Regions from separate parts of the Brochothrix sp. genome, predicted to be linked through region 1. Evidence: predicted binding sites of a transcription regulator. Region 1 holds the regulator's gene; the other holds the start of a gene.

Region 1 (15,596 bases):
CAATTTTAGCTGAAATTACGTTGGATAATTTGTCTAGTCTTGCAGAGACAATACTTGCAAAAACGTCAAGTTTGGCATTTAAAATTAAGCCACAAAAATAGTTGTAAAACGATACCTGATTAGAAGTGACAAGTGCAAGGTGACGTGCTAAAATGATGTTAGTGCATTTTTATGTTAAATTAGAGGTTTTTATCTTAAATCACACTGTATTTTTACCAAAACACGAACGTTTGTTTTGGTAATCTTGCATATGCTCATATTTTTATGAAATTTTAATAATATGGTGGTAGTATATATAATAAAATTTCCAACCAAATGACAGTGTTGTGTGGATTTGAATTGATGAATCAGCCAGTACGAGCAAAAAGTGAAGGTTGGTACTGTTGAAAAATAAAGTGCTCATTTTTAACAAAATCGGCAGACTGAATAGAAATGCTGAGCGGGTGTATGTATACCTAGATTGGCGTTTATCTTCAGTCTGAAAGTAACTTTCTTTTTACTTTTAGAATAATAACAAGTAATTGTTGCTTCTACTTTAGCGAATCAAGCTGATTAATCATTCAAGTGATTGATGCTTTAGAAAATCAAACTAATATAAGATGAAAAAGTACTACAAGAATACGATCCCTGCAGAGACATTAATATTTTGGAGATGGCAAGTTGCAACTGCCTTAAAAAATCTAGTAATAAATGCTCGTTTTTGGTGATTGATTCATAAAATAACAAGGCGATGGCAGGTGAAAAGTATGAGCGAATTAGGTAATTTGCTAAAGAAAAGTCGTAAAGAGAAGAAAATGACTTTAGACGAACTTCAACAAAAAACAAAAATACAAAAAAGATATTTAGAAGCTATTGAACAAGGGAATTTCAGTGTGTTGCCGGGCGATTTTTATACGCGAGCTTTCATACGTACATATGCTGAAGTCGTTGGACTTGATGGCGATGAAATAATGGCGACCTATCGCAATGAACTACCTTCAATAAAAACAGAAGTTAATGCAACCGATACAACAGCCACAAGAGAGAAACCGAAAAAGGCTCCTCGTGAAGTTCCTGCTTTTTTATTGGGCAAAGGCTTTAAAATTGTGTTAGCAGTGATGGTAGTAGTTATTGTGGGTGCGTTATGGTGGATGTTATATAACAAAGGACAAACGTCAACGGATACAGTGGTAGATAAATCACCTGCAACAAGTATCTCAATCGATGAAGCTAACAAATCAGGCGAATCGAAAGTGGAGTCAAGTAGTAAAGAATCTGAATCAAGTGATTCTAAAGAAGACGATGAAGATGCTGGAGATGTTAAAATTTCGGCACCGGATAAAGACTCAGAATCAAATGTTTATGAAATCGAAGCTCCAAAGAGCGCCAAACTTAAATTGGTATTAGATGCTACAAGTGGTGATAGCTGGAATTCAATTACTTCTTCAACAGGAGAATCATTAGAGTCAGGCTTACTTGCTTCGGGTAATAAACAAGAAGTTGAGCTCTCGGGTCAAACAAGTGTCAATGTGACTGTCGGAAATTCACAAGCTCTAGAGGTGACTATCGACGGTGAAAAATTAACCTTCGCTTCAGATTCTATTACACAAAATATCACATTAAATATTACACAAAAATAAAAGTGAGGGGTAACTGCAAATTGTAATAAAAGTCTTGAAAATACTCAGTGACTTTTATTATATTGGGCAGCTTACGCCTTTTTTAAAGGAGAAAAATGATGAATATTCCAAATCAACTTACGGTTTTACGTATCCTATTAATCCCTGTCTTTCTAATACTATTTTTGATTCCGTTTAATTGGGGAACTTTTACCGTCTTAGACTCTACAATTACTGTTGCTCATTTAATTGCAACTATTGTTTTTGTTGTTGCATCAATTACAGATTGGTTAGATGGTTATTTAGCTCGTAAACACAACCTAGTGACTAATTTTGGTAAATTTGCGGATCCATTAGCAGATAAATTATTGGTAATGGCGGCTTTTATTGCCTTGGTAGGAGCTGATATTATTCCGTCTTGGGCAGTTGTTTTGATTGTTTCACGCGAATTGGCAATCACTGGCTTACGTCTCTTGTTAGCTGAGGGTGGAGAGGTCAATGCTGCAAATATGTTAGGTAAAATTAAAACATTTACACAACTTGTAGCTATTCCACTATTAATGTTAAGTAACTTTCCCTTTGCAGCAACAGGTATACGTGTCGATTTAATTATCTTTTATGTCTGTGTCTTTTTCACAGTGTTATCAGGTATTAATTATTTTTATCAAAACCGTCATGTCTTTAGTGACGGATTTAAATAAAGAAACAATTAGTCGTTTGAGACCTCAGATTATATATCTGGGGTTTTTTATTATTCATAAGTACTGAATAATAAAGTTATGTTAACTAACAGACTGATAAGTTAAAATGATGACCTGTGAATGGTATAATACAGCGTGTAGATAGATATAAAATAAGGGAAGAGGATGTTTAAATGAATGCTGAAATGATCGCTGTAGGAACAGAACTATTGCTTGGACAAATTACTAATACAAATGCTCAATTCATCTCCGAAGAGCTCGCATTAACAGGACATAATATGTATTATCATACGGTTGTTGGCGATAACCCACAACGACTCAGTGATGTTATTCGCACAGCTCAGAAGCGTGCAAACCTTATTATTATTACCGGTGGATTAGGCCCAACTCAAGATGATTTAACAAAAAAAACGATTGCGGATGTTCTTGGATTAGAACTTGTTCGTGACGCCAAGGCTGAAGAGGTCATCCTGAATTTCTTTAAACGCCGTGGTGACGGGCCCATGACAGCTAATAATCTGTTGCAGGCCGATGTCATTGAAGGTGCCGATGTACTCGATAACGTTGTTGGCTTTGCACCAGGAATGATGTTGGAACATGAGGGTGTCACATACATCTTAATGCCTGGGGTACCAACCGAAATGAAAACGATGTTTACCAATGAAGTGCGAAACCGTCTTGAAAAAGCTGCAGGTGATTATCGACTAGAATCGCGTGTTTTACACTTTTATGGTATTGGCGAATCACGCCTCGCTGATCAGCTGGATGATTTGATTACAAAACAAACAAATCCTACACTAGGCACATATGCAGGTAAACATGAGGTAACGTTAAGAATAACAGCTTCTTCGCAAAATGCAGCTGAATTAACGCCATTAATCGATGAACTTGAAGAAAAAGTACTGAGTCGTTTAGGCGCTTACTTTTTTGGCTACGATGGTGAAAGCCTTGAAGAAAAAGTTGTGCGTTTGCTGACGGAACAAAATTTGACTGTTTCAGCCGCAGAGAGTTTAACAGCCGGTTTATTCCAAGCGACATTAGCCTCTGTTCCAGGCGCATCGCGCGTTTTACGTGGTGGTTTGGTCACTTATGCAACCGATACAAAAACAAGCCTGTTGGGTGTGCCTGAAGAGCTATTAACAGAAAACGGTGTCGTCAGTGAAGCCACTGCAAAAACGATGGCGAATAATGTTCGTCAACAAACAGCTGCTAACATCGGTGTTAGTTTCACAGGTGTTGCAGGACCAGGTTCTCATGACGGTGAACCTTCAGGTAGTGTTTGGATTGGGTTTAGCGATGAAACGTCCACAACTGCAAAACATCATTTATTTGCAAGGGACCGCCAATATAATCGTGAAAGAGCAGTAAAAGAAGCTTTTTGGCAATTATACAAGTATTTGGAAGAAAAAACAGCAAAAACTTCACATTAGAAATGCTTTAGTAGCAGCTTTTTTACATCAAAACCGAATATACGTTCGTTCTTTTGCTTGTAATTAGGTTAAAGAACGTTTATAGTAATAACTATAGATAATAAATTTCGTTTTGTTACGAAGGAGGAAATAAGTTGGATAATCGTCAAGCAGCCTTAGAACAGGCATTAAAACAAATTGAAAAGCAATTCGGTAAAGGTTCTATCATGAAATTAGGTGAAAAAACTGATACCAATATAAAAACTATTCCAAGTGGCTCGTTGGCACTTGATGTGGCATTAGGTGTTGGTGGTTATCCTCGTGGACGTGTTGTTGAAGTATACGGTCCAGAAAGTTCAGGTAAAACAACTGTAGCATTACATGCAATTGCAGAAGTTCAAGAACAAGGCGGAACAGCGGCGTTTATCGATGCAGAGCATGCACTTGATCCAGCTTATGCTAAAAAATTAGGCGTTAATATTGATGAATTACTACTTTCTCAACCTGATACAGGTGAACAAGCACTTGAAATATGTGAAGCGTTAGTACGTTCAGGAGCCGTTGATATCGTTGTTGTCGATTCAGTAGCTGCTTTGGTACCAAAAGCTGAAATTGAAGGCGAAATGGGAGACTCACACGTTGGTCTTCAAGCGCGTTTAATGTCACAAGCTTTACGTAAATTATCAGGTTCAATCAACAAATCGAAAACAATTGCACTGTTCATTAACCAAATTCGTGAAAAAGTTGGTGTTATGTTTGGTAACCCTGAAATTACACCAGGTGGTCGTGCATTGAAATTTTATGCGTCAGTTCGTTTAGAAGTACGTCGTGCTGAACAACTAAAACAAGGTACTGATATTATCGGTAACAAAACACGAATTAAAGTTGTTAAAAATAAAGTAGCGCCACCTTTCCGTATTGCAGAAGTTGATATTGTATACGGAGAAGGAATTTCACGTGAAGGTGAATTGGTTGATATGGCAGCTGAAGAAGATATCATTATCAAAAGTGGTTCATGGTATTCTTATGAAGGCGAACGAATTGGCCAAGGTCGTGAAAATGCAAAACAATATTTACGTGAACATACTGACACTCGTTTAGAAATTTCTGGAAAAGTTCGTAATGCTTATGGTATTGGCGATGACTTACCAGAATCTGCTGAAGTAGTCGAAGAAGCGGCTGTTGATACGGAAAATGTTGAAAAATAAAAAATAAAAACGAAAAGATAGACAATTTGTCTATCTTTTTTTTATTGCTCGAAAACCTTTGTGTAGCAACGTTTCTATACGTTTTATTACAAGCATAATAATTATTATTAGAAAATGTGCATATAAAAGTCGATTTTCTACATATAAATCAAATTATTTATTTCACAAAACGCCATTTTATCGGTATAATGTAAATTGTAAGATAATTTTACTTTAAGAGATATTATCTTATATATTGAATCACTAATGTAGTGTGCTGTACAATAAGTCAGCCGACAATATGACATGAATTTGAATAAGAATGGAGGTGAATGTATGACCTACGTAATTACTATCATCCTCGTATTCCTTTTCTCGATCATTGGTATTGTTGTAGGAAGAAAAATAGCGAATGATTCTAATCAACGAAATATGGAAGCTAGCCGCACGACGGCAGAGCACATTAAAGCGGATGCGTTGAAAGACGCAGAGAGTCTTAAAAAAGAAGCTCTTTTAGAAGCAAAAGAAGAAAACCAACGCTATCGAACTGAAACTGAGAATGAACTGCGTGAACGTCGTTTTGATTTGAAAACTAAAGAGAGCCGACTTTTACAACGTGAAGAAATCCTCGATCGTAAGGCGGAGACTCTTGATAATAAAGAGGAATCGCTAGAGAGTAAAGAGGAAAAAATTGCTCAGAAACAACAACTAATTGAACAGAAAAAAGCTCATGTAGAAAAATTGGTAGCAGATGAGAAACTTGAACTTGAACGCATTTCGGCTTTGACGAAAGACCAAGCGAAAGAAGAAATATTAACTCTAACTGAAAAAGAATTATCTCATGATATAGCTGTTATGATTAAAGAGAGCGAGGATGATGCGAAAGAAACGTCCGATAAAAAAGCCAAAGATCTTTTATCATTAGCAATACAACGTTCTGCAGCTGATTTTGTATCAGAAACAACTGTATCCGTTGTTAACTTGCCAAATGATGAAATGAAGGGTCGAATTATTGGTCGTGAAGGTCGTAACATTCGTACAATTGAAACGCTAACTGGTATTGATTTAATCATTGATGATACACCGGAAGCAGTTATTTTATCAGGCTTTGATCCGGTACGTCGTGAGATTGCTCGCATCGCGCTTGAGAAGCTAGTAGAGGATGGTCGTATACATCCAGCTCGTATTGAAGAAATGATCGACAAGGCTCGTAAAGAGGTGGATGAACACATTCGTGAGCTTGGTGAACAAGCGACATTTGAACTTGGCTTACATGCCGTTCATCCCGACTTAATTAAAATATTAGGTCGCCTTCGTTATCGTACAAGCTATGGACAAAATGTATTAAATCATTCTATCGAGGTTGCTCGCTTAAGTGGTATCTTAGCTGGTGAATTAGGCGAAGATGTTACTTTGGCAAAACGTGCAGGTCTTTTCCATGATATTGGGAAAGCCATTGATCATGAAATTGAAGGTAGTCATGTTGAAATTGGTGTCGAATTGGCAACCAAATATAAAGAACATGAAACAGTTATCAACGCGATTGCATCACATCATGGTGATACGGAACCTACTTCAATTATCTCAATCCTTGTGGCGGCCGCAGATGCTTTATCAGCAGCTCGTCCAGGAGCACGTAGTGAAACGTTAGAGAATTATATTCATCGCTTAGAGCGCTTAGAATCAATTCCTGAAAGCTTCAAAGGCGTAGAGAAAGCCTTCGCCATTCAAGCTGGTCGAGAAATTCGCGTCATCGTAAAACCCGATGATGTGGATGATTTAGAATCGATTCGTCTTGCACGAGAAATTCGTAAATCAATTGAAAGTGAATTGAACTATCCAGGTCACATTAAAGTGACGGTTGTTCGTGAAACGAGAGCTGTTGAATACGCGAAATAATAGTGAAAAGAAAGCCATTTATAATGGCTTTCTTTTTTTTGTCTAAATAAAAACGGCTTCTGCTAAAGATATGAAACTATTGAGATTAGATGGTTCTGTGTTAAATAGTGTGGATTTTAAAATTAGGGTAAATAGTGAATTATTTATAATTAAAACTAAGTATTTTATGAAATTTATTTTGTTATTGTATCTTTCAAGTCCCTATTTTAATAACTGTTTAATTGTATAATGTATCAAACCGAGTATGTAACAGATAGATTGCTTAGTTCAAACTTTCAACGAGTGTTTAAATCTAGTGCCGTATATTTAAAAGCAAATTTATACTCAGTTTTCTTTTTGCATAAAGACTGCTTTAGCGTTTTGGTGTCTCCAATAATAAAGCGCAGTGCTATTGAATCAATCTGTGCAGCGTAAGCAGATAAAAGTCATTGTTTGATTGTTTTGTTAAAGTTAACGTGTTCATTGTATCATTCGTTTGAAAGGTGAGTTTAGTCAATGCTTTTTTAGCAATCACTTAATGAATGTGTCGAAAATATGAAATAATTCACAAAAGAGTCAAAAAGGTACGACAAGGCTTTTATTATTGCTATAATTGAGTGGCAGAAGTGTATAAGAGGAGGATTTTTAATGACGATACCAACTAAAATAACGAATCAGACGTTTTTACAAGCAGCACGTGGCGAAGTAACGGATCATGTACCCGTGTGGTTTATGCGTCAAGCGGGGCGTTCACAACCAGAATACCGTGAAATTAAAGCGAAATACTCGTTGTTTGAAATTACGCATCAACCAGAATTATGTGCCTATGTGACAGCATTACCTGTTAATAACTATGGCGTTGATGCGGCTGTTTTATATAAAGATATCATGACACCTTTACACGGTATCGGTGTTGATGTCACAATCGAAACAGGAATTGGACCTGTTATTAAGTCGCCAATCAAAACACGTCAAGATATTGACGCGCTTGGCAGTTTAGATCCACAGCGAGATATTCCTTATGTGTTGGATACCATCAAGTTATTGACAGCAGAAATGCTCACGGTTCCGTTGATTGGTTTTTCAGGAGCGCCCTACACATTAGCGAGCTATTTAATTGAAGGAGGCCCTTCAAAAACGCATCTTAAAACAAAAAGTTTTATGTATCAACATGAGGATGAATGGCATTTGCTGATGGATAAACTAGCTGACATGGTGATTGTTTATTTGAAAGCACAAATAGAAGCTGGCGTATCAGCTGTACAATTATTTGATTCTTGGATTGGCGATGTGAGTTTGATTGATTACAATCGTTATATCGCTCCGGGGATTAAAAAAATACTTGCAGCATTAGAAGATAGTACAGCTATTAAAATTATGCACGGTGTCCATGCCACGCACTTGTTACAAGAGTGGAATGAAATGCCATTAGATGTCATTGGAATGGATTGGCGTATGTCAATGGCTGCAGCCCGTAAACAAGGCATCACCAAAGCAATTCAAGGGAATATGGATCCTGCTTATTTGACAGCGCCATGGCCTGTTTTAGAACAAGAATTAAATCGCGTATTAGCAGACGGCACAACCGCACCAGGCTATATTTTTAACTTAGGTCATGGTGTTTTCCCAGAAGCTAATCCAGCAGTAATTAAACAAGTAACTGCACATGTGCAGGCATATAAAAGTCAGAACTCATAGATTAGGTAGGGATAGAAAATGGAAGTACTTGTAGCAACCATCAATTTTAAAGCAGTATCCGTTGCCCATCGCGAAAAATTTCATATTGATGAGGAATCAGTAGCACAGGCTATGATAACGCTAAATCAACAAAATAGCGTGCTTGAAAATGTTATTTTATCAACATGTAACCGCACGGAGCTTTATTTAGTGGTGGATGAAATTAGTCGCGGCCGCTATTATGTCCGTAAATATTTAGCAGCGTTATTCAATATGACTTACGATGAAGTTGCCGAACAGGTGATTTTTCTCGAAAATGATGCGGCAATCGCACACTTATTTGAAGTGAGTACGAGTTTAGCATCGATGATTGTAGGAGAAACACAAATTTTAGGTCAAGTGAAAGATAGCTTTGAGTGTGCGCGTGAAGTAAACACAACAGGTGTTGTCTTAAACGAGTTATTTAAACGAGCAATTACAGTCGGTAAACAAGCGCAGTCAGAAACATTAATTGGTGAAGGTTCAGTATCATTAAGCACAGTTGCTGTAAAACTTATTGAATCTCAGCAGTTGGATATGATGCATAAAAAAGAACTTGTCATTCTTGGAGCAGGGAAAATGAGTGTTTTAATTCTTGATTATTTAAAACCACATTTTCCGATGGAACAAATTACGATTGTTAATCGAACATATGAGAATGCAATTTCCTTAGCGATGAAATATAAAACCAAAGCAGCTCCGAAAGAAGCGTTGCAACAAGTATTAGCTTCTGCGGATGTCGTGTTTAGTGCGTTGCGCTCAGATGATTATATTCTGACGCAAAAACTGCTCGAGGAACAATTACGTTATCTAGCAATTGTTGATTTAGGTATGCCGCGTAATGCGGATCCGATTTTAGATGTACATCCGCAAATTAGTCGTTATGATATGGATGATATTGAACGGATAGCTGATCAAAATAAACAACAGCGCGAAGCTGCTATGGTAGAGGTTAGTAAAATGGTAGTTGAGGCACAAGAATCTTTTCATAAATGGCGTTTAACATTAAAAGCAACACCAGTCATCCACGAATTGCGTGATAAGACGTTAACCATCTATGAAACAGCAATGGCTCATATGGAAAGAAAGTTGCCTAATTTAAGCGATCATGAACTCAAGGTGATTCATAAATTAACGAAAAGTATTGTTAATCAAATTATCAAAGAGCCTATTATTAAAACGAAAGAATTGGCACTTGAAGAGGATGCATTGGATAAATTAGCGTTTGTTGAACATCTTTTTGGTTTGCAAACCGCAAATGATAGAAACGAGGCAGAGTTATGCGAAAAGTAATTACCGTAGGTACCAGACGTTCACAGTTAGCAACGACACAAACAGGTCACGTTATTAAAGCATTACAAGCGAACTATCCAGATGTCGTTTTTGAGGTTAAGGAAATTGTCACAAAAGGTGATATTCGATTAGAAGAATCGCTTTCTAAAATTGGCGGTAAAGGACTTTTCATTAAAGAGATAGAATGGGCTTTGCTTAACAGTGATATCGATATTGCTGTGCATAGCATGAAAGATATGCCTGCCGAATTGCCAGGAGAATTAACAATTGGAGCTATCCCTATTCGCGAGGATGCAAGGGACGTATTAGTAAGTTCAGATGGGCGTTCTGTAAAGGAGTTAAAGGAGAATGCAGTTGTTGGAACAAGTAGCTTAAGACGTCAGGCACAATTATTAGCGCTACGTCCTGATTTAGAAATTAAATTATTACGTGGTAATGTCGATTCACGTCTTCGTAAATTACGTGAAGGCCAATATGATGCAATTATTTTAGCTGCAGCTGGCTTAAAACGGTTGGGCTTATTTAATGAAACAGAAATGTACCCATTGCCGATTGAAGAGTGTCTGCCTGCAGTGGGGCAAGGTGCGTTAGCTATCGAGTGTCGTTCAGACGATGAAGATGTACGAGAGCTATTAGCAACAATTCATGATCCGGAAACAGCATTGACTGTTTTGACAGAACGTGCCTTTTTAGCTGAAATGGAAGGTAGCTGTCATATGCCTGTGGGAGGTTACGCCACTTTAGAAAATCAAGGGATTGTATTGCGCAGTTTATTAGCAAGTGTTGATGGACAACGTGTGATTCATTCACAGGTAATAGGCGAAGAGAGCAAAACAGTGGGGCAATCAGTAAAAGAAAAATTATTTGAACAAGGTGCAGCAGCGATGATTGCTGATCTTAATATTGAAGAGTAAACAATTAAATGAAAGAAGGAATTCACATGTTTCAATTTTCACGTCACCGTCGTTTACGAACTACATCCGCAATGCGCTCATTAGTTCGAGAAAATAAATTAGAAAAAGCAGATCTTATCTATCCACTATTTGTAGTTGAAGGTGAGAATGTCATGACAGAAGTATCCTCTATGCCAGGCGTTTTTCAATATTCACTCGATACTATTGATAAAGAGCTCGCTGAAATTGTTGCTTTAGGTATACCATCAGTGATCCTTTTTGGACTTCCCGCAGAAAAAGATGCCATCGGAACGGGTGCTTTTCATACGCATGGTATTATTCAAGAGGCCACACGTTACATTAAAACGCGTTATCCTGACTTGATTGTGATTGCAGATACATGTTTATGTGAATACACAGATCACGGCCACTGTGGTGTGATTGAGGGAGAGACCATTTTAAATGATGAGTCGTTAGCAATCCTCTCTCAAACAGCAGTTTCACAAGCTGAGGCAGGTGCAGATATTATCGCTCCGTCTAATATGATGGATGGTTTTGTGTATGCAATTAGACAAGCACTTGATAAAGCGGGATACGAAAATATTCCCATTATGTCGTATGCTGTGAAATATGCCTCTGCTTATTATGGTCCATTTCGTGATGCAGCAGACGGTGCACCTCAGTTTGGTGATCGTAAATCGTATCAAATGGACCCTGCCAATCGTCGTGAAGCAAAACGTGAAGCAGCATCAGATGTCGCTGAAGGGGCGGATTTTCTAATCATAAAACCAGCAATGGCGTATATGGATATTATTCGTGATACTCGTAATGCACATGATTTACCCATTGTCGCTTATAACGTGAGTGGTGAATACGCCATGGTTAAAGCAGCTGCACAAAATGGTTGGATTGAAGAAGAGAAAATAGTAATGGAAACACTTTTGGGTATGAAACGTGCGGGTGCAGATATCATCATGACGTATCATGCGAAAGATGTTTGTCGTTGGATCGATCAAGCTTAAAAAGGAGGGAAGCCCATGGCACGCATCATTGTGACGCGAATGCCTCATCAAGCAGCAACTTTGTGTCAGTTGATCAATGAGACAGGTCATGAAGCCGTTCTTTTCCCTGTTCTTAAAATTGAGCCTCTAAATCAGGCTGAAATCACAAAAAAATTACGTGCATTAACGGCTGCTGATTTTGTTGTTTTTACGAGCCAAAATACCGTTCATCGGGTGTTAGAGAGTGGACCCAATAGACAGTTCAAAACTATTTCAATCGGTCCGGCAACATCGCAGGCACTAGAATCTTATGGTCTTAAACCTGTGATTGAAGCTGCTGATTTTATATCAAGTGGATTGTTTGAGGTTATAGCACAACAACTTAAAGATACAGATCGGATATGGTTACCGCAATCTGCACGAGCAACAAATGAATTAGCAGAGAAGTTAGCGACTGTTTGTGAGGTTGAACATACAAGTGTCTACACTGTCGTTGAAGCAAAAAGAGAACCGTTTCAATTTAAGGCAGATGATACGGTTGTGTTTACAAGTCCTTCGGCTGTTATTGCTTTTATTAACTTATTAACTGCTGAAGAACATCAGTTGTTGTCTCAATTGACATTATTATCGATTGGACCAGTGACAACGGCTGTTATTGTAGAAAAGGGATTAAATGCTGCTTATGAAGCGCATCCTTATCATATAGAAGGTTTTCGTTCGTATTTCAAAAACCAAAAAAAGGTATAAAACATATTGTTTTATACCTTTTTGGTGTAATTAAATAAAAGTGGCAAAGCGATTATCCCATATATTTTCATAAAAACGCACCGTATTTTCTGCACTCATAAAAGCATTAGAATAAGTTGTTGTGCCACCTCTTAACATTTGGATTAAATAACCCAGTGCATGAGCATTTTTTACAGTTGCATCCACACAATATTCGGTTTGAGCACCACAAATTTCGATACTGTTTATATGTTCTTGTTCAAGCAATTCTTTTAAATTAGTCTTATAAAAAGAATTGGCATGTGTTTTTTGAATATAATGAGTCGCTTTTCCCTTGTCCAACGAGGGGATGACTTCCCAAGGGGACTGTCCTTGAATCAAATCTTCGTCAGTATGTTGAACAATGATGATGTTTTTCCCTTGAGACGTATAATCAAGCATACGTTTATTTATTAGAGTAACTAATGAAGATAGATTGAAAATTTCTGTGTCGTTGTAACACACGCCATTCTGTAAATCGATAATGATTAGAGCATCAGCTAAAGGCTTCATCAAAGGACCTCTTTCTTTTTTAATAATGAAATTATAGCATAAATAATTTTAAAGCATTAGCAATGTCATTCATGATTATAGGTATTTTAAAAATGATTTAGTATCCAAAAAAAGAGAAATAAGCAACAAGCTGCTTATTCCTCTTTTTTTAATTGTATTAATTATTGTATTAAGATAATTAACCGATGTAGCGAAAGAAAAGGCTACATTTCTCTAAATACACCTACAACTTTACCAAGAATAGATACATTTGGTAAGTAGATGGGTTCCATCGAATCGTTTTCAGGTTGAAGTCGTATACGGTTACTTTCCTTAAAGAATCGTTTACAAGTTGCTTCGTCATCCTCTGTCATAGCAATAACAATATCGTTATCGTAAGCCGTATTTTGTTGGCGGACGATTAATTTATCTCCATCCAAAATACCTGCATTTATCATACTTTCACCGTCAACTTTTAGCATGAATAATGTGGCATCATTGACAAGCATTGATTCAGGAAGCGGGAAGTATTCTTCAACATTTTCTATTGCAGTAATAGGAACACCAGCTGTTACTTTACCAACCAATGGCACATTCACAGTGCCAACTTTAGGTGAATCATCCATTATTTCGATTGCTCTTGGTTTAGAAGGATCGCGTTTGATTAGCCCTTTTTGTTCAAGGCGTTCAAGGTGACCGTGTACAGTAGAACTTGATGCAAGGCCAACTGCTTCACCGATTTCTCGAACAGAGGGCGGATAACCTTTTGATTTTACTTCGTCTTTTAAAAATTCAAATATTTCACTTTGACGTTTAGAAAGTTTCATAATTACACCTCTGTATGGTTTTTTGTATCTTTAGTATACCATTTGCTGTTGACAAATACAAACGTTTGTTCTGTTTTTGTGTTGACAAGAACAAACGTTCGGTATATGATATAAATACGAACATACATTCGACTGGGGGATTTAATTTATGAAAACTTTAATATCACGTATTTGGACTAATTTTTCTTTTGTAATTATCTTTACACTTATTAGTGCTTGTTTTTTCCTAATAGTAGGTTTTAAAACAGCTGGCATAGATGAAAGTAAGTACGAACAATATACTATTGTAGAATCAGATAACCTTTGGACAATTGCTGAAAATTACACCTCGTCAACTAAAGAAGTACAATCAATGGTGCAATGGATGAGTGAGAATAACGACCTTATTAATGAGAATAAATTGGAAGCGGGCACTAAAATTTACATTCCTGTAAAAAAACAACAGTCTGCTGATGAAATCATGTATGCAAATAATGATTAGCCTTTTGAAGTTAATGCATTAAACTAAATTGAATAAATAAAAACGCTACAATTAACACGATGTTAGTTGTAGCGTTTTTGTATAAAACCCCTTAGTTAAGACAGTTGATATCCTCTTCAGTCTGTACCTTAAATTCCTTATATTCGGTTGAAGCGATAAGTTCATCGTTCAATGTTATTTTTTGAAGTCGTTGGTTGCTATAAACAGCAAAATAAAAACTTAATGATTCGGCGCACATGTAGCTACTGTAACATGTGTAGTCAGGTTCACCTTGTGGATCAATCACCACTCCATTAGGAATACTAACTGATTCTAGAATATGATGAGATAAACTGACGGCTTCGATTTCATTTTCGGGTTGTTTAGAAAAGTTTCTTAAGTAAGCCACTCTCACAAAACGAGCAGGAGGGGTATAGTCACCTGGTAAACCAAATGTACCTGATCCTTGACTGAAAGCTGACAGTTCTTTATTTGCCAGAGTAATCGGTTCATGTTGGTGAGGTGTCACTGTGATGTAGTTGCGTAAATTTGTTTCGTGCCAAGAATAGTCAGGACTATTCGTCATCACCCCGATAGAATCTTCAATGATATTTAAACCATTGGGCATCGGTTCAACAATAATTGTTGCTCCTGTTTTATCAGAAAAGATAAAATGTAGAGGTGGCAATTTACTGATAATGGGGTTGGTATCATTAATAAGTGTAATAGATTCTAGTAACTGTGTTTTGACATCTTCGACCGTTGTTGCTTGCGATAATATGTAGGGGATAACTTTATCAGGAGAAATTGCGAGTGTTTCGTCTGCTGCTGCGTCTTTATAAGTTGCATAACCTGGAAAATAGAGGGTTGCTCCCATAAGACCTTTTTCATTAATACCATCAAAAAGAATCGGTGAATTATTTAAAATTTGCCCCATACCGATAAAAGCAAATTTTGATGTTGTTGAATCTGACGTTGTATAAGTTAAATCAAATGTTTTGTTGCGTGGAACAAAAACAACTTGTTCCGCCATTTCTATTCCAAAGTCCATTGTTCGAGAAAGTAAATGTTTGTTATCTTTTGATGTTAGTGTAAAACTACTGCAACCTATCATTCAAATCATCCCTTTTCTTGTTATTTTATATTGATTAAAAAATATTTCTATTATGCTTTAATTATAATCTTAAATCACTAATATTAAAAGCGTTGAGTTAGAAAAGGTGTGTCTTATTTACTAATTCTCGCGTTTTAAATAACAATTTAATGACTAATGACTGCCTGTGATAATAGAATAACTGTATTTTCGGGAAAAGCATCCGTTCAATTCAGAATAAATTTCACTTTATTTAACTAAAGAGCAAAAACGACCAAATCAT
Region 2 (15,596 bases), on a different contig from region 1:
TTTATCTGAATTGAAACTTAAACAACCAGTATTAGTATCAGGGACAGATGGCGTAGGTACTAAATTGAAAGTGGCGATCGCTGCTAATAAACATGAATCAATCGGTATTGATTGTGTGGCAATGTGTGTCAATGATATTGTGGCACAAGGTGCGGAACCGTTGTTTTTCTTAGACTATATCGCTACAGGTAAAGCTATTCCTGAACAATTAGAGCAAATTGTCGCTGGTGTTGCTGAAGGGTGTGTTCAAGCGGGCTGCGCTTTAGTTGGGGGAGAAACGGCTGAGATGCCTGGTATGTATGCTGATAACGACTATGATTTAGCAGGCTTTACAGTGGGAGCTGCTGAGAAAACAGCATTAATAACAAGCGATAATGTTAAAGCGGGTGATGTGTTAGTAGGTTTGCCATCAAGTGGTATCCATAGTAATGGCTATTCCTTAGTTCGTAAGATCTTCTTTGAACAAAAAGATTTTGAATTGGATGTCATCTTACCAGAATTAGGTCAACCTTTAAGTGATGTGTTGTTAACACCCACTAAAATTTATGTAAAGCCAATTCTAGCATTAAAAGAAGCGGTTGCTATCCATGGGATTAGCCATGTGACAGGTGGAGGCTTTGTTGAAAATATTCCACGTATGTTGCCAGAAGGTTTGTCAGCGAACATTAAATTAGGGTCTTGGCCGACGTTACCTATTTTTGAAGCATTACAACATTATGGCGCACTCGATTCACTAGAAGTTTATGAAATTTTCAACATGGGTATCGGTATGGTTGTTGCCATCGCACCTGAAGATGTAGCCAATGCACAAGCAACCTTACTTGCAGCAGGTGAATCGTCTTATGTTATCGGTACAGTTGTTGCAGATGATGCGCATCAGGTTAGATTGGAAGAGGTATAACACAATGAAAATAGCCCTCTTCGCATCAGGAAATGGTTCTAACTTTGCTGCAATGTTGGCGGCAATTGAAACCGGACATTTATCAGCTGAGATTGGTTTATTGGTTTGTGATCAACCAGAAGCCGTAGTCGTTGAACGTGCAAAGGCAAATAATATTGAAACATTTGTCTTTAAAGCTCGTCAATACAAGGATAAAGCCACTTTTGAAACGAAGATAATTGAGCAGTTACAACAACATGAGATTGAGCTGGTTGTGTTGGCAGGATACATGCGCTTAATTGGGCCGACTCTGTTAACAGCATATGAAGGTAAAATTATTAATATTCATCCGTCGCTTTTACCCGCATATGCAGGTAAAGATGCCATTGAACGTGCTTATGCTGCAGGAGAGAAAGAAATCGGTATTACGATACACTATGTGGATGCCGGAATGGATACAGGTGAGCCAATTGCCCAATTTAAAGTTGCCCGAACAGAAGGCGATACATTAGAAAGTTTAGAAGCACGTCTTCATCAAACAGAACATGTTTATTACCCGCAAATTGTACAACAACTTATCGAAAAAATGGAAGGAACGGTGAAAGATAAATGAAACGCGCATTGATTAGTGTATCGGACAAAACAGGTATTTTAGAGTTGGTTGAGCAATTAATTGCCCTTGATTTTGAAATTATTTCAACAGGAGGCACTAAGACATTAATTGCTGAGGCAGGACTGCCTGTTATCGGTATCGAAGAAGTGACAGAATTTCCCGAAATGTTAGACGGGCGTGTCAAAACATTGCATCCCGCAATCCATGGTGGGTTATTGGCACGACGTGATGATGCATCACATATGGCAGCAATTGCTGAACATAACATCGCACTAATAGATTTGGTGATTGTAAATCTTTACCCGTTCCAAGAAACGATTACTCAACCCGATGTCGCTCTCTCTGATGCGATTGAAAACATCGATATTGGCGGACCTTCAATGTTGCGATCAGCTGCCAAGAATCATGCCAGTGTGACGGTAATTGCTGATGCCGCTGACTATGAGCATGTGCTAGCAGAGTACCGTGAATTAGGTGATACGACCTTTGCTACACGTCAACGTTTAGCTGCTAAAGTTTTCCGTCATACGGCGGCCTATGATGCGTTAATCGCCGGTTTTTTAACAGAAGTAGTGGGTGAAGAATACCCAGAAAAACTAACGTTGACTTATAATCGCAAACAAGCGTTACGTTATGGCGAAAATCCACATCAATCAGCTAGTTTTTATGCAGAGCCAATTGTGAAACATGCCTCGCTTGTATCGGCTGAGCAATTACATGGAAAAGAACTCTCATACAATAATATTCGTGATGCGGATGCTGCGTTACATATCGTTCAAGAATTTGAAACTGAATGTGCGGTAGTCGCTGTTAAACACATGAATCCATGTGGTGTTGGCTTAGGTGAAACGATTGAACAAGCCTTCTTAAAAGCCTATGAAGCGGACCCAACATCGATTTTTGGTGGCGTATTAGCCTTTAACCGAGAAATTGATTTAGCAACTGCTCAACCACTCAGTGACATGTTTTTAGAGCTACTCATTGCACCTAGCTATTCATCAGAAGCATTGGCTTTGTTGAGCAAGAAGAAAAATATTCGTCTTTTAAAAATGCCAATATATAATACTTCAGTAGCAAGTGATTATGTGAAAACAAGTGTGGCAGGAGGATTATTGGTGCAACAAGCAGATGAGATTGATGAAGACCCTACAACATGGGAGGTTGTCACCACAGTTCAACCAACAACTGAACAATTAGCAGCCTTGGCGTTCCAATGGAAAGTCGTCAAACACATTAAATCAAATGCGATTGTGATTGGTGATGATTCTCAAACAGTCGGTGTAGGCGCAGGACAAATGAACCGTGTCGGATCTGCGAAAATAGCATTCGAACAGGCAGGTGACAGAACGGTAGGGGCTGTGATGGCAAGTGATGCTTTTTTCCCAATGCCCGATACAATTGAAGAAGCTGCGAAAGTTGGAATTGTTGCGATTGTTCAGCCTGGTGGCTCTATGCGTGATCAAGAATCAATCGATGAAGCGAATAAACATGGCATTAGTATGGTATTTACAAAAATTCGTCATTTTAAACATTAACATAAGAAACAATCGATGAAACGAATAAACATGGCATTAGTATGGTATTTACAAAAAGTCCATTATTTTAAACAACAATAAGGAGGCGCAAACAATGAAATTGCTTGTAATTGGTAGTGGTGGGCGTGAACATGCAGTGAGTAAAAAATTACTTCAAAGCAACCGAGTGACCGCTGTTTATTGTGCACCAGGTAATCCAGGAATGCATGGAGATGGTATAAAAACAGTAGCTATTGCTGAAACTGATGTTGCTGAATTGATAACATTTTCTAAACGTGAGCAGATTACATGGGCATTTGTTGGACCAGAAGTACCGTTATTAGAAGGTGTTGTTGATGCATTAGAAAAAGCAGGTATACCAACATTTGGACCACGTAAACAAGCAGCTTTAATTGAAGGTAGCAAAGATTTTGCCAAGCAGTTAATGTCTAAATATGGGATTCCAACAGCAGCATCACAAACATTCACTGATTTTGAAAAAGCCAAAAATTATTTATTGGAACAAGGCGCGCCGATTGTTGTTAAAGCCGATGGATTGGCTGCCGGTAAAGGCGTGGTTGTTGCAACGACTGTGGAAGAAGCGATTGCTGCGGCGCAAGCGATGTTATGCGATAAACAATTTGGGAATTCAGGTGCACAAATTGTCGTTGAAGCGTTTTTAGAAGGTGAAGAGTTTTCATTGATGGCATTTGTTGATGGTGCTAAAGTCTATCCGATGGTCATTGCACAAGATCATAAACGAGCTTTGGCGGGAGATAAAGGGTTAAATACAGGGGGGATGGGTGCCTATGCGCCCGTTCATCATATTCCAGCTGCTGTTGTGGAAACAGCCATTAAAACGATTTTAGAGCCAACCGCCTTAGCCTTAGTGAACGAAGGACGATCATTTACAGGTGTGTTATATGCAGGGTTAATCCTCACTAGTGACGGACCCAAAGTGATTGAGTTTAATGCCCGTTTTGGCGATCCAGAAACACAAGTTGTATTAGATCGACTCAGCTCTGATTTTACTGCAGTCATTACTGACTTGTTAGCGCATCGAACACCGACACTCGTATGGCAAACTGAAGGGGTAACATTAGGCGTGGTCTTAGCGAGTAAAGGATACCCCGAGGCTTATGAAAAAGGTGCACAATTAGTGGGATTGGAAAAATTAGCAGATCATACGCAAGTGTTTCATGCTGGTGTAGCACAGAATGAAGCCAAGCAACTCATTGCTAATGGCGGACGCGTCAGTCTTTTCAGTGTGCGAGCTAAAACGATGGCAGACGCACAACAAAGCATTTATGCTGAATTAGCTAAACTTGATACCAGTGATTATGTATACCGTAATGATATCGGACATCGAGCATTAAAAGCACCTTCAAGCCCGTTCAGAACTGAAGAGATTGGAAAAGAATGATTAGCGATTATTTTTATCGCTATGAGTATCTTTGAAATTTCACAAGTTTTGGCTTGAAGTGCTGGAGAAAAATAAAAGCACCTTCAAGCCCGTTCAGAACTGAAGAGATTGGAAAAGAATGATTAGCGATTATTTTTATAGCTATGAGTATCTTTGAAATTTCACAAGTTTTGGCTTGAAGTGCTGGAGAAAAATAAAAGCAAAACCAAACGCTGAGCTACAAATAAATTGGAAAAAACCTCTTGTTGACGCTTTATGTCAGGAAGAGTTTTTTTGAAATTTTAGAAGTTTTGGCATAAAATACTAGAGAACAGTGAAAGTATCTTCAATCTTGTAAGTACCAAATAAATTGGCAGTCTGCAGTCTAATAAAAAGGCAAAAGCGACAGTTGAATCAAGCTATTGTTCTTTTTCGCATCAGCATTGTCACTTAAATAAAAAGTTATCCGACTTGCCTTTCACTAGTGTAGTGCGTTAAAATGTTAAAGAGAAGTTGTCGTTAAATTCTGTGAGGGGGATACAACTATGCAAATTGAAAAATTACGAGGTGAAGGCCTCGATGAATTCTTTCAAGCTGTTTTAACATTAAAAGATCTGGAAGAATGTTATCATTTTTTTGATGATGTTTGTACAGTAAATGAAATACAAGCGCTTTCGCAACGTTTTCAAGTAGCTAAAATGTTACGCGGAGGAAGCACCTATAGTAAAATTGAGGAAGCAACAGGCGCTAGTACAGCGACGATTTCACGCGTTAAGCGTTCGTTAAACTGGGGTAATGATTCGTATGAATTGGTAATGTCCCGACTCGAAGAAAATAAAAAAACAGAAAATAAATAAATTTCACCAAAAACTAAAGGGCCTTATCCTTTAGTTTTTTTGATTGTAAGAAATGGCTCTATCTTACTTTTAACTGTGATATTTGTTATAATTAAAAAGAAGTTTTCAAAGTGAAGACGAAAAAATAAAGCAGAAGGAAATAGGCAGAGGGTCTCGTATTTGCCTGTTTTTTTATGTATAATAAGAACAAACGTTCTGTATAGGTGGTGCACAATGGAAATTACTGGAAAACAACTCGTAGAGGGATTGAACCCTGAACAACAAAAAGCTGTTATTACAACCGAAGGGCCATTATTGATAATGGCTGGTGCTGGTAGTGGTAAAACGCGTGTGCTAACACATCGTGTGGCTTATTTAATTAAAGAAAAGAATGTGAATCCTTACAATATTTTAGCAATTACATTTACAAATAAAGCCGCACGAGAGATGAAAGAACGTGTCGGTAAAATTTTAGGTAGTGATGCTGATTCTGTCTGGGTATCAACATTCCACTCAATGTGTGTGCGTATTTTACGTCGTGATGCTGAGAGAATGGGATTGAGTCGTTCATTTACAATTTTAGATTCGAGCGATCAATTAACAGTGGTTAAAAAAATTATGAAGGATCGTGATATTGATCCCAAACGTTATCAACCACGAGCAATGTTATCAGCAATAAGCAATGCTAAAAATGAATTAATTAATGCGACGGAATACACAAAAGAAGCAGCTGGTTATTTTGAAAAATTAGTTGCGGATGTTTATATGGATTATGAAAAAAAATTACGCAAAAATCAAGCGTTAGATTTTGATGATTTAATCATGATGACTATTGAACTTTTCCAACAAGTTCCTGAAGTATTAGAGTTTTATCAACGCAAGTTCCAATACATTCATGTGGATGAGTACCAAGATACAAACAAGGCGCAATATACGTTAGTTAAATTGATGGCTGCTCGCTTTCAAAATATTTGTGTCGTAGGTGACTCTGATCAAAGTATTTATGGTTGGCGTGGTGCGGATATTAGTAATATTCTGGATTTTGAGAAAGACTATCCAAAATCGACAACAATTGTTTTAGAGCAAAATTACCGTTCGACCAAACGTATCTTAGCTGCGGCTAACGGTGTGATTGAAAAAAACAGTAACCGACGTCCAAAAGAATTATGGACAGGTAATAGTGAAGGGAATAAAATCACGTATCATCGTGCGTTAACTGAACGTGAGGAAGCGACTTATGTGGTCGGTAAAATTCAAGACCGTCTTTCAGAATATAAGTACAAAGATATGGCGATTCTTTATCGCACCAATGCACAATCACGTGTGTTAGAGGAAACTTTAATGAAATCTTCTATTCCTTATACAATGGTCGGTGGACAAAAATTCTACGACCGTAAAGAGATTAAAGATGTTTTAAGTTATTTACGTCTTGTTGCAAATAATGCAGATGATATTAGTTTAGCACGTGTTGTTAACGTGCCTAAACGTGGTGTTGGTCCAGGCTCGCTTGATAAGCTAGCAGCTGCTTCGTTAGCTTATGATACAACGATGTTTGAAATGATGGGTCGTATCGAATTAGTAGGGCTATCAACAAAGATAAGTAAAGAGTTATTAAGTTTTTATGATATGATTATTGGTTTTTCACAACAACAGGATTATTTATCTGTCACAGAATTAATTGAACAAATTCTGGAAAAATCAGGTTACCGTGACATGTTGAAAGCGGAGAAAACGATTGAAGCAGAAACACGTGTCGAAAATATCGATGAATTTTTATCAGTGGCACAACAATTCGAAAAAGATAACGATGATAAATCATTGATTGCCTTTTTAACCGATCTTGCATTGGTTGCGGATGTTGATTCATTGCAAGATCCAGCTGAAAATCCAGCTGATGGAGCAATCACTTTAATGACATTGCATGCTGTTAAAGGGTTGGAGTTTCCCGTTGTTTATTTGGTTGGAATGGAAGAAGGCATCTTCCCGCATAGCCGTGCTTTAGATGATGAGGATGAAATGGAAGAAGAACGTCGTATTGCCTACGTAGGTATTACGCGTGCTGAAAAAGAATTATACATGACTGCGGCGTATTCACGAACATTGTATGGTCGTTCAACCAGCAATGCTGAATCGCGTTTTATCAATGAAATTCCAGAAGAACTGTTAGAGCGTGCAACAGAAACAAAAATTAAACAAGCCATTCCATTTGCAACGAATCGTCGTTCAACAGGGCAAAAAACACCCGAAGTTAAAGCGTTGCAACAAACAGGTGGTAGCCAAGCTGGTTGGTCAGTAGGCGATAAAGCGAAGCACAAAATCTGGGGTGTGGGAACAGTTGTCAGTGTGAAAAACGAAGGACGTTCAATGGAATTAGATATCGCCTTCCCAAGTCCAACTGGTGTGAAACGTCTGTTGGCAGAGTTCTCACCAATTGAAAAAGTATAGGATGGTGCAAAAAAATGAACGAACGTTTAGATGAATTAAAACAACGATTACACGAGCTGAGTTATGCGTATTATGTGCTGGATAACCCCGTCGCAGAAGATGGCGAATATGATGCGTTATATGCGGAACTTGTAACAATTGAAACAGCCCATCCAGAGCTTGTAACAGAAGATTCTCCCACGCAACGCATCGGTGGTGTTGTACTAGATAAGTTTGAAAAAGTGCCACACGATGTACCGATGTTGAGCATGGGTGATGTGTTTAACGAGGAGGAAATTCGTCAATTTGATCAACGTGTTCGTAAAGAGCTTGAAGTGGATCAAGTTGATTATACAGTGGAGCTTAAAATTGATGGTCTAGCGTTATCGCTTAAATTCGAAGAGGGTCGCTTGGTACAAGGTGCTACTCGTGGTAATGGTACCATCGGAGAGAATATAACTGCCAATGTAAAAACAATCCGTTCAGTGCCATTGAAATTACGTGAGCCCTTAACCATTGAAATACGTGGGGAAGCCTATATGCCAAAACGCTCTTTCGCCAAATTGAACGAAAGTCGTGAAGAAGAAGGCTTGGCACTTTTTGCTAATCCTCGTAATGCAGCCGCAGGTTCATTACGTCAATTAGATACTAAAATTGCAGCTTCAAGAAATCTTGATACCTTTTTATATGCGGTCGCTAATCCCTCTGTTTTAAATGTAGAACGACACAGTGAGATGTTAGCGGCAATAGAAAAAATTGGCTGTCATGTGAATAATGAATTCAAAGTGGTTCATTCGATTGAAGGTGTGATGGAGTATATCGCGAAGTGGACAGAAAAACGTAATCAATTACCGTATGATATTGATGGGATTGTTATTAAAGTTGATCGTTTTGATTACCAACGTCAACTCGGTGCCACGGTAAAAGTACCGCGATGGATGATTGCTTATAAATTCCCAGCCGAAGAACAATCAACACGTTTAATTGATATTGAGCTAAGCATTGGTCGTACGGGTGTTGTTACACCGACTGCGATTTTAAATCCCGTACAGCTAGCAGGAACGACAGTTCAACGTGCTTCTTTACATAATGCTGACTATATTAACGGGAAAGATATTCGTATAAATGATGAAGTAATCGTTAAAAAAGCAGGGGATATTATTCCAGAAGTGGTGCGAGTCCTAATCGAAAAGCGACCAGCTGATAGCGAACCTTATGTGATGCCCACTCATTGTCCTTCATGCGAAAGCGAATTGGTCCGCTTAGATGATGAAGTCGCACTACGCTGTATTAATCCTAAATGTGGGGCACAAATTCGCGAAGGTTTGATTCACTTTGCTTCCCGTAATGCTATGAATATTGAGGGACTTGGCGATAAGGTTGTTTCACAATTACATGAACATCACTTAATCGCTGATGTTGCCGATTTATACAAATTACAAATGGAAGATTTATTGCCATTGGAGCGTATGGGTGAAAAATCAGCAACAAAATTATTAGCTGCCATTGAAACATCAAAAGCCAATTCATTAGAAATGTTACTATTTGGCCTCGGTATTCGTCATGTCGGTGCAAAAGCTGCGAAGTCACTTGCACAACATTTTGGAGAAATTGAGGCGTTACAAACAGCAACGGTAGAAGAATTAATTAGTATTGATGATGTTGGTGGTATTATGGCCGATTCAATCGTAACTTATTTTAGCAATCCGCAAGTGGTCGAATTGATTGAAGAACTGCGTCAGGTCAACGTTAATTTAACTTATACCGGACCGTCTTTAGCAAATAAATCAGCGGATGAGCTAGTTTTTAATGGTCAAACAGTAGTGTTAACTGGTAAACTAGAGCATATGACACGCAATGAAGCTCAATTACTAATTGAAAGCCTCGGTGGCAAGGTAACAGGCAGCGTCAGTAAAAAAACAGATGTTGTTGTTGCAGGAACCGATGCAGGCTCTAAGCGAACAAAAGCTGAGAGTCTACAGATTCCAATTTGGTCTGAAGCGGACTTACGCGTGTACTTAAAAGATGAAGGTGACCAAAAACTATGAAAAAATTGATTATATTAGCTGCTGGACTTACACTTGTTTTAGCAGGATGTGCGCCACAATTATCAAGTGAAAAAGCCGTTAAAAATGATAGCAGTACGAGTAAAAAAGAAACTCAAATTGTTACGAAAAATAATATTTCAAGTGACTATTACCGCACAATTCTACCTTATAAAGAAAGCCCGACACGCGGATTAATCGTCTCAAACCTCAATACGCGTTTTGATATCAATGAGATGGAAATTGGTTTACAACGTATTGCAACAACGAAATACAACAGTGAAGATTATGCTTTTCAAGAGGGGCAATACCTTACCAAAGGGACGGTTACTTCGTGGTTAAATCGTAAATATTCAGATAAACAACTGAAAGAAAAGAAACTATCAGATAGTGATAACGTTGGTTTAAACCCTGTTTTTAATGGGAATGGTACTGATCGTAATCCAATTTATCTTGCACATATTTTAGAACAAAATTACCTTGAAAATAAGGGTGATACAGTAAAATTAAATGGTGTGATGATTGGTTTAGCAATGAACTCTGTTGATTATTATCAAAAAGAAAGTTACGGTGCAACTTACTCAACACCAATCAGCAAAGCGAAAATGAAGGAAGAAGGCCAAAAAATGGCAGATACGCTCATTACGCGTATGCGCCAAATGAAAGGTTTATCTGATGTGCCAATCACGATTGCAATTTTTGCACAAAATTCAAAAGATGCAATGGTATCTGGTAGTTATTTAAGCTATGCAACTGCTAAACAGGGGTCATCTGAGCTTGGTAAATGGGATGATTTAGATGAGAGCTTTGTGTTATTCCCATCTGATGAAGCCAAAAGTGATCATTTAGATGATTATAACTGGTTCAAGAGTTTCTCAGCAGATATTCAAACGTACTTTTCAAACTTTAATGGTGTCATTGGACGTGGTTTTTATGAAGGAAAAGAATTGAAAAAAATCACAATTGATATTCCTGTAAACTTCTTTGGTGAAGCCGAAATTGTTGGATTTACGCAGTTCGCCACTGATATGGTTGCGAAGCATCTTCCTTCATCTGTAGATGTTGAAGTAAATGTAACAACGACGGATAATCAAGCAAATGCGTCTTTAATTACACGTGACGCAGGTAGTAAAACAGCAAACGTTCATATTTTTGATCGTTAGTATACAATAGAGCACCTCTCAAGAGAGCTGTTTCTGTAAAGAAGTAAAATGTTGTCGAGAAATTATCGATAACATTTTACTTTTTTTGATGTATGAAGCAAATGAGAGCTTATTTAAGTGTTAGTAAAGAATTACTTCCATAGCTTTTGTTGAATTGTGTAAACAATTCATCCTAAACGTTTATTTTAACAGCGATATCGTGTAGAATAGAGAAGTATGAATTAAAGAGTAGTTATTTTAGGAGGGTTAATATGTCTGTTATTTCTAAAGCAGAAGTTGAGAAAGTAGCGAGTTTAGCTCGCCTTGAAATCACTGAAGCAGAAGCTGAACAATACGCAACACAATTGGAACAAATCATTAACATGGTTGAGAAATTAAATGAACTAGATACAGAAAACATTAAACCAACAACACACGCTGTACCGTTGACAAATGTTTTACGTGAAGATGTAGCTGCTGAAGGCCTTGACCGTAATCTTGTGTTAAAAAATGCACCAGATTCGCAAGATGGCTATATCAAAGTACCATCAATTATGGATTAGTAGGGAAGGAGACCGAATAGACATGGCATTATTTGATTTAACTATCAAAGAATTACACCAAAAGTTGGTGAATAAAGAAGTAACTGCAGTTGATTTAGTCAATGCAGTATATGCGCGCGTGGATGAAGTGGAAGAAAAAGTTCAAGCGTTTATCACATTAACAAAAGAACAAGCATTGGCAGAAGCTGCTGCAATTGATGCGAAAGGTATTGATCCAGACAACGTTCTTGCTGGTTTACCAATCGGAATTAAAGATAATATTGTAACAAAAGATATTTTAACGACTGCTGCTAGTAAAATTTTGACTGGTTTTGAACCAATCTATGATGCGACAGCAATGGTTAAATTACATGAAAAAGATATGATCACTGTTGGTAAATTAAACATGGATGAGTTTGCAATGGGATCAACTACAGAAACATCTTACTATGCAAAAACAGCCAATCCATGGGATTTATCACGCATTCCTGGTGGCTCATCAGGTGGTTCTGCTGCAGCTGTTGCTGCGGGTGAAGTTCCTGTAGCTCTAGGTTCAGATACAGGTGGTTCAGTTCGTCAACCTGCTGCATTCTGTGGTGTTGTTGGAATGAAACCAACATACGGACGAGTGTCACGTTATGGGTTAATCGCCTTTGCGTCGTCATTGGATCAAATTGGGCCAATTACACGTACGGTTGAAGATAATGCGCTTGTACTAGAAGCTATTTCAGGTGTAGATGCACATGATTCAACATCTGTGCCACAACCCAAAGCTGATTTTACAAGTGAAATTACTAAAGATATTAAAGGCATGAAAATTGCTGTACCAAAAGAATATTTAGGTGATGGTGTTCAGGATGGCGTTAAAGCACGCGTTCTTGAAGCAATTGAAACACTTAAAAACTTGGGTGCAACAGTGGACGAAGTCAGCTTACCTCATATTGAATATGGTGTTGCAGCTTATTACGTACTTGCATCAAGTGAAGCATCATCGAATCTTTCACGTTTTGATGGCGTACGTTATGGTTACCGTTCACCAGATGCACATGATTTAGAAACACTCTATACAAAATCACGTGCTGAAGGATTTGGTCCAGAAGTGAAGCGTCGTATCATGCTAGGAACGTTTGCTCTAAGTTCAGGTTATTATGATGCTTATTATAAAAAAGCACAACAAGCACGTACGATGATTATTGGTGATTTTGAAAAAATCTTTGCTGATTACGATGTAATTGTTGGGCCAACAGCGCCAACTATCGCATTTAAATCAGGTGATTATGCTAAAGATCCAATTACAATGTACATGAATGATGTGTTAACAATTCCAAGTAACATGGCAGGTGTACCAAGTTTGTCAGTTCCATGTGGATTGAGCGAAAATATGCCAGTTGGCTTACAAATTATCGGTAAACAATTTGATGAAGCGACAGTATATCGTGTAGGACATGCATTCGAACAAGCAACGAACTTTAACGAATTAAAAGCCGAATTGTAGGGAGGTTACAACAGTGAATTTTGAAACAGTAGTAGGACTTGAAGTCCATGTAGAACTAAAAACAGACTCAAAAGTATTCTCGTCATCACCAGCTCATTTTGGTGCAGAACCGAATACAAATACCAGTGTTGTAGACTTAGGTTATCCTGGGGTTTTACCAACATTAAATAAACGTGCCGTTGAATTTGCAATGAAAGCCGGAATTGCACTTAACTGTGAAATTAACCGTGAAACTAAATTTGACCGTAAAAACTATTTTTATCCTGATAATCCCAAAGCCTACCAAATTTCACAATTTGATAAACCAGTAGCTAAAAATGGCTGGATTGATATTGTTGTTGGCGGTGAAACAAAACGTATTCGTATCGAACGTGTTCACTTGGAAGAAGATGCAGGTAAATTAAACCATGAAGGTAACGGCTACTCATTAGTCGATTATAACCGTCAAGGAACACCGTTAATTGAAATTGTATCTGAAGCAGATATGCGTACAGCTGAAGAAGCTTACGCCTACCTAGAAGCGATCAAATCAATTATTCAATATACAGGTGTCTCGGATGTTAAGATGGAAGAAGGTTCATTACGTTGTGATGCCAATATTTCTATCCGTCCATTAGGGCAAGAAAAATTTGGAACAAAAACAGAAATTAAAAACTTGAACTCATTCTCATATGTTCGTAAAGGGATTGAATTTGAAGAAAAACGCCAAGAAAAAGTTTTATTAGCTGGCGGTGTTATTGGTCAAGAAACACGTCGTTTTAACGAAGCAACAGGTGAAACATTGTTAATGCGTGTGAAAGAAGGATCAGACGATTACCGTTACTTCCCAGAGCCAGACTTGGTTGATTTAGTGATTGATGATGAGTGGATGGCAGCCGTTAAAGCTGAAATTCCAGAATTACCAGGTTCACGTCGTGCGCGTTATATTAACGAATGGGGTATCCCTGCATACGATGCGATGGTCTTAACATTAACAAAAGAGATGTCGGATTTCTTTGAAGCAACTGTTGCAAATGGTGCTGAAGCGAAACAAGCGTCAAACTGGTTAATGGGTGAAGTATCAGCGTACCTTAACGCAGAACAACAAGAATTACATGATACAGCATTAACACCAGAAAACCTTGCTGGTTTAATCAAATTGATTGAAGCAGGTACAATCTCTTCTAAAATTGCTAAAAAAGTTTTCCGTGATGTTATTACGGAAGGTGGCAATCCAGAAGAAATCGTTAAAGCAAAAGGGTTAGTACAAATGTCAGATGCCGGTGAATTGACTAAAATCATCACTGAAATTATTGACAATAACCTTCAATCTGTTGAAGACTTTAAAAATGGTAAAGACCGTGCTGTTGGTTTCTTAGTGGGTCAAGCAATGAAAGTTACTAAAGGACAAGCTAATCCAAAAATGGTTAACCAAATCATTGTGGACGAATTAAACAGACGCTAAAATTAAGGACTGTCGCGCTAAAATAGGCGATGTCTGACATATATATATAAAGAAGATTCCTAAAGCTAGCATTTAGGAGTCTTCTTTTTTTCTGAGGAAAATGAAGGAGTTAAGAAAATGTTAAGAATTTCTTGCATCTTTCCTAGTTTTTTATTGTTATTCTATAAAAGTAGTAAGGCGTTACAAGCAAAAGCAATGTATACTTAGGGTGATGAAAAATCAGTAGCGTAAATGAAGGGACGGAATAATGTAATGGCATACCGTGTACTAGTGGCAGATGATGATCATGATATTAGACAGGCAATCACAATTTATCTTAAAAATGAAGGTTTAGAAGTTAGCGAGGCAGCTAACGGTGAAGAAGTATTGCGTATAATTGCGAACGAAGAGGTTCATTTATTAATTTTAGATGTCATGATGCCGATTTTAGATGGTCTAACAACGGCAATAAAATTGCGTGAGAATGATGAAAACATTCCGATTTTAATGTTGAGCGCAAAAAGTGAAGACATTGACAAAATTCATGGTTTACAAGTGGGGGCGGATGATTATTTAGAAAAGCCATTTAACCCACTCGAATTAATGGCACGCGTACGAGCGCATTTGCGACGATATACGAAATTAGGGACGATGGAGAAACCTGCATCAGTGTTAACTATCGAAGGTTTAACATTAGATCAGGTAACAAAAATAGTGACCATTGAAGGTCAGCCCTTAAAAATGACACCCAAAGAGTTTCAAATTTTAGCATTGTTGATGTCACATCCAAATCAGGTATTTTCAATGGAGCAAATTTATGAGCAGATTTGGAAAGAAGTGGGCTTTAATATTGAAAATACAGTATCCGTTCATATTCGTAAAATTCGCGAAAAAATTGAAATTGATCCAAAAAAACCAAAATATTTAAAGGTGGTGTGGGGCGTTGGTTACAAAATCGAACATTAAAACAGCCATCGTGCTGACTATTTTATTAACAGTTATTTGTTATACATTGATTCCCTTAGCAATGTCGCATGATTTAAGAGAACGACTAGTAATGGATAACGATAAAGCAGTAGTGAGTAACTACAATGCAAATAATGATTATTTGCTTCATGACTATACGAGTGAGCTTTTTTTAACAGCGTTAACACAGAAAAATAAAGACAACACGTTAAATTTAACAACAGCTGATGCGCGTGAATTGTACGATAATGAGAAAGCTAACGCTGCAGAAAATACTGACGATAAAAGTACCGAGGAAATGAAGCTTTACCGTA

What was found. The regulator LexA, encoded in region 1, represses DNA repair genes until DNA is damaged. The targets are predictions, from matches to a motif close to CGAACATATGTTCG.
Region 2: the regulator LexA is predicted to act here: its motif matches at 5,450-5,463, upstream of pcrA (DNA helicase PcrA).

What each region holds. Positions count from the first base shown of each region.
Region 1 is NZ_JAFYUW010000125.1:7,174-22,769, forward strand. It holds gene yfmH (EF-P 5-aminopentanol modification-associated protein YfmH) at 1-101, shown strand, start outside; gene IKV95_RS08520 (helix-turn-helix domain-containing protein) at 747-1,619, shown strand; gene pgsA (CDP-diacylglycerol--glycerol-3-phosphate 3-phosphatidyltransferase) at 1,718-2,299, shown strand; gene IKV95_RS08530 (competence/damage-inducible protein A) at 2,473-3,729, shown strand; gene recA (recombinase RecA) at 3,864-4,916, shown strand; gene rny (ribonuclease Y) at 5,232-6,794, shown strand; gene hemE (uroporphyrinogen decarboxylase) at 7,422-8,471, shown strand; gene hemA (glutamyl-tRNA reductase) at 8,490-9,782, shown strand; gene hemC (hydroxymethylbilane synthase) at 9,770-10,696, shown strand; gene hemB (porphobilinogen synthase) at 10,723-11,697, shown strand; gene IKV95_RS08565 (uroporphyrinogen-III synthase) at 11,713-12,423, shown strand; gene IKV95_RS08570 (cysteine hydrolase family protein) at 12,454-12,954, opposite strand; gene lexA (transcriptional repressor LexA) at 13,158-13,760, opposite strand; gene yneA (cell division suppressor protein YneA) at 13,909-14,241, shown strand; gene IKV95_RS08585 (choloylglycine hydrolase family protein) at 14,333-15,334, opposite strand.
Region 2 is NZ_JAFYUW010000031.1:1,854-17,449, reverse strand. It holds gene purM (phosphoribosylformylglycinamidine cyclo-ligase) at 1-901, shown strand, start outside; gene purN (phosphoribosylglycinamide formyltransferase) at 906-1,493, shown strand; gene purH (bifunctional phosphoribosylaminoimidazolecarboxamide formyltransferase/IMP cyclohydrolase) at 1,490-3,028, shown strand; gene purD (phosphoribosylamine--glycine ligase) at 3,123-4,430, shown strand; gene IKV95_RS01855 (YerC/YecD family TrpR-related protein) at 4,955-5,266, shown strand; gene pcrA (DNA helicase PcrA) at 5,480-7,690, shown strand; gene ligA (NAD-dependent DNA ligase LigA) at 7,705-9,717, shown strand; gene IKV95_RS01840 (CamS family sex pheromone protein) at 9,714-10,877, shown strand; gene gatC (Asp-tRNA(Asn)/Glu-tRNA(Gln) amidotransferase subunit GatC) at 11,129-11,419, shown strand; gene gatA (Asp-tRNA(Asn)/Glu-tRNA(Gln) amidotransferase subunit GatA) at 11,442-12,893, shown strand; gene gatB (Asp-tRNA(Asn)/Glu-tRNA(Gln) amidotransferase subunit GatB) at 12,907-14,337, shown strand; gene IKV95_RS01820 (response regulator transcription factor) at 14,590-15,282, shown strand; gene IKV95_RS01815 (sensor histidine kinase) at 15,260-15,596, shown strand, end outside.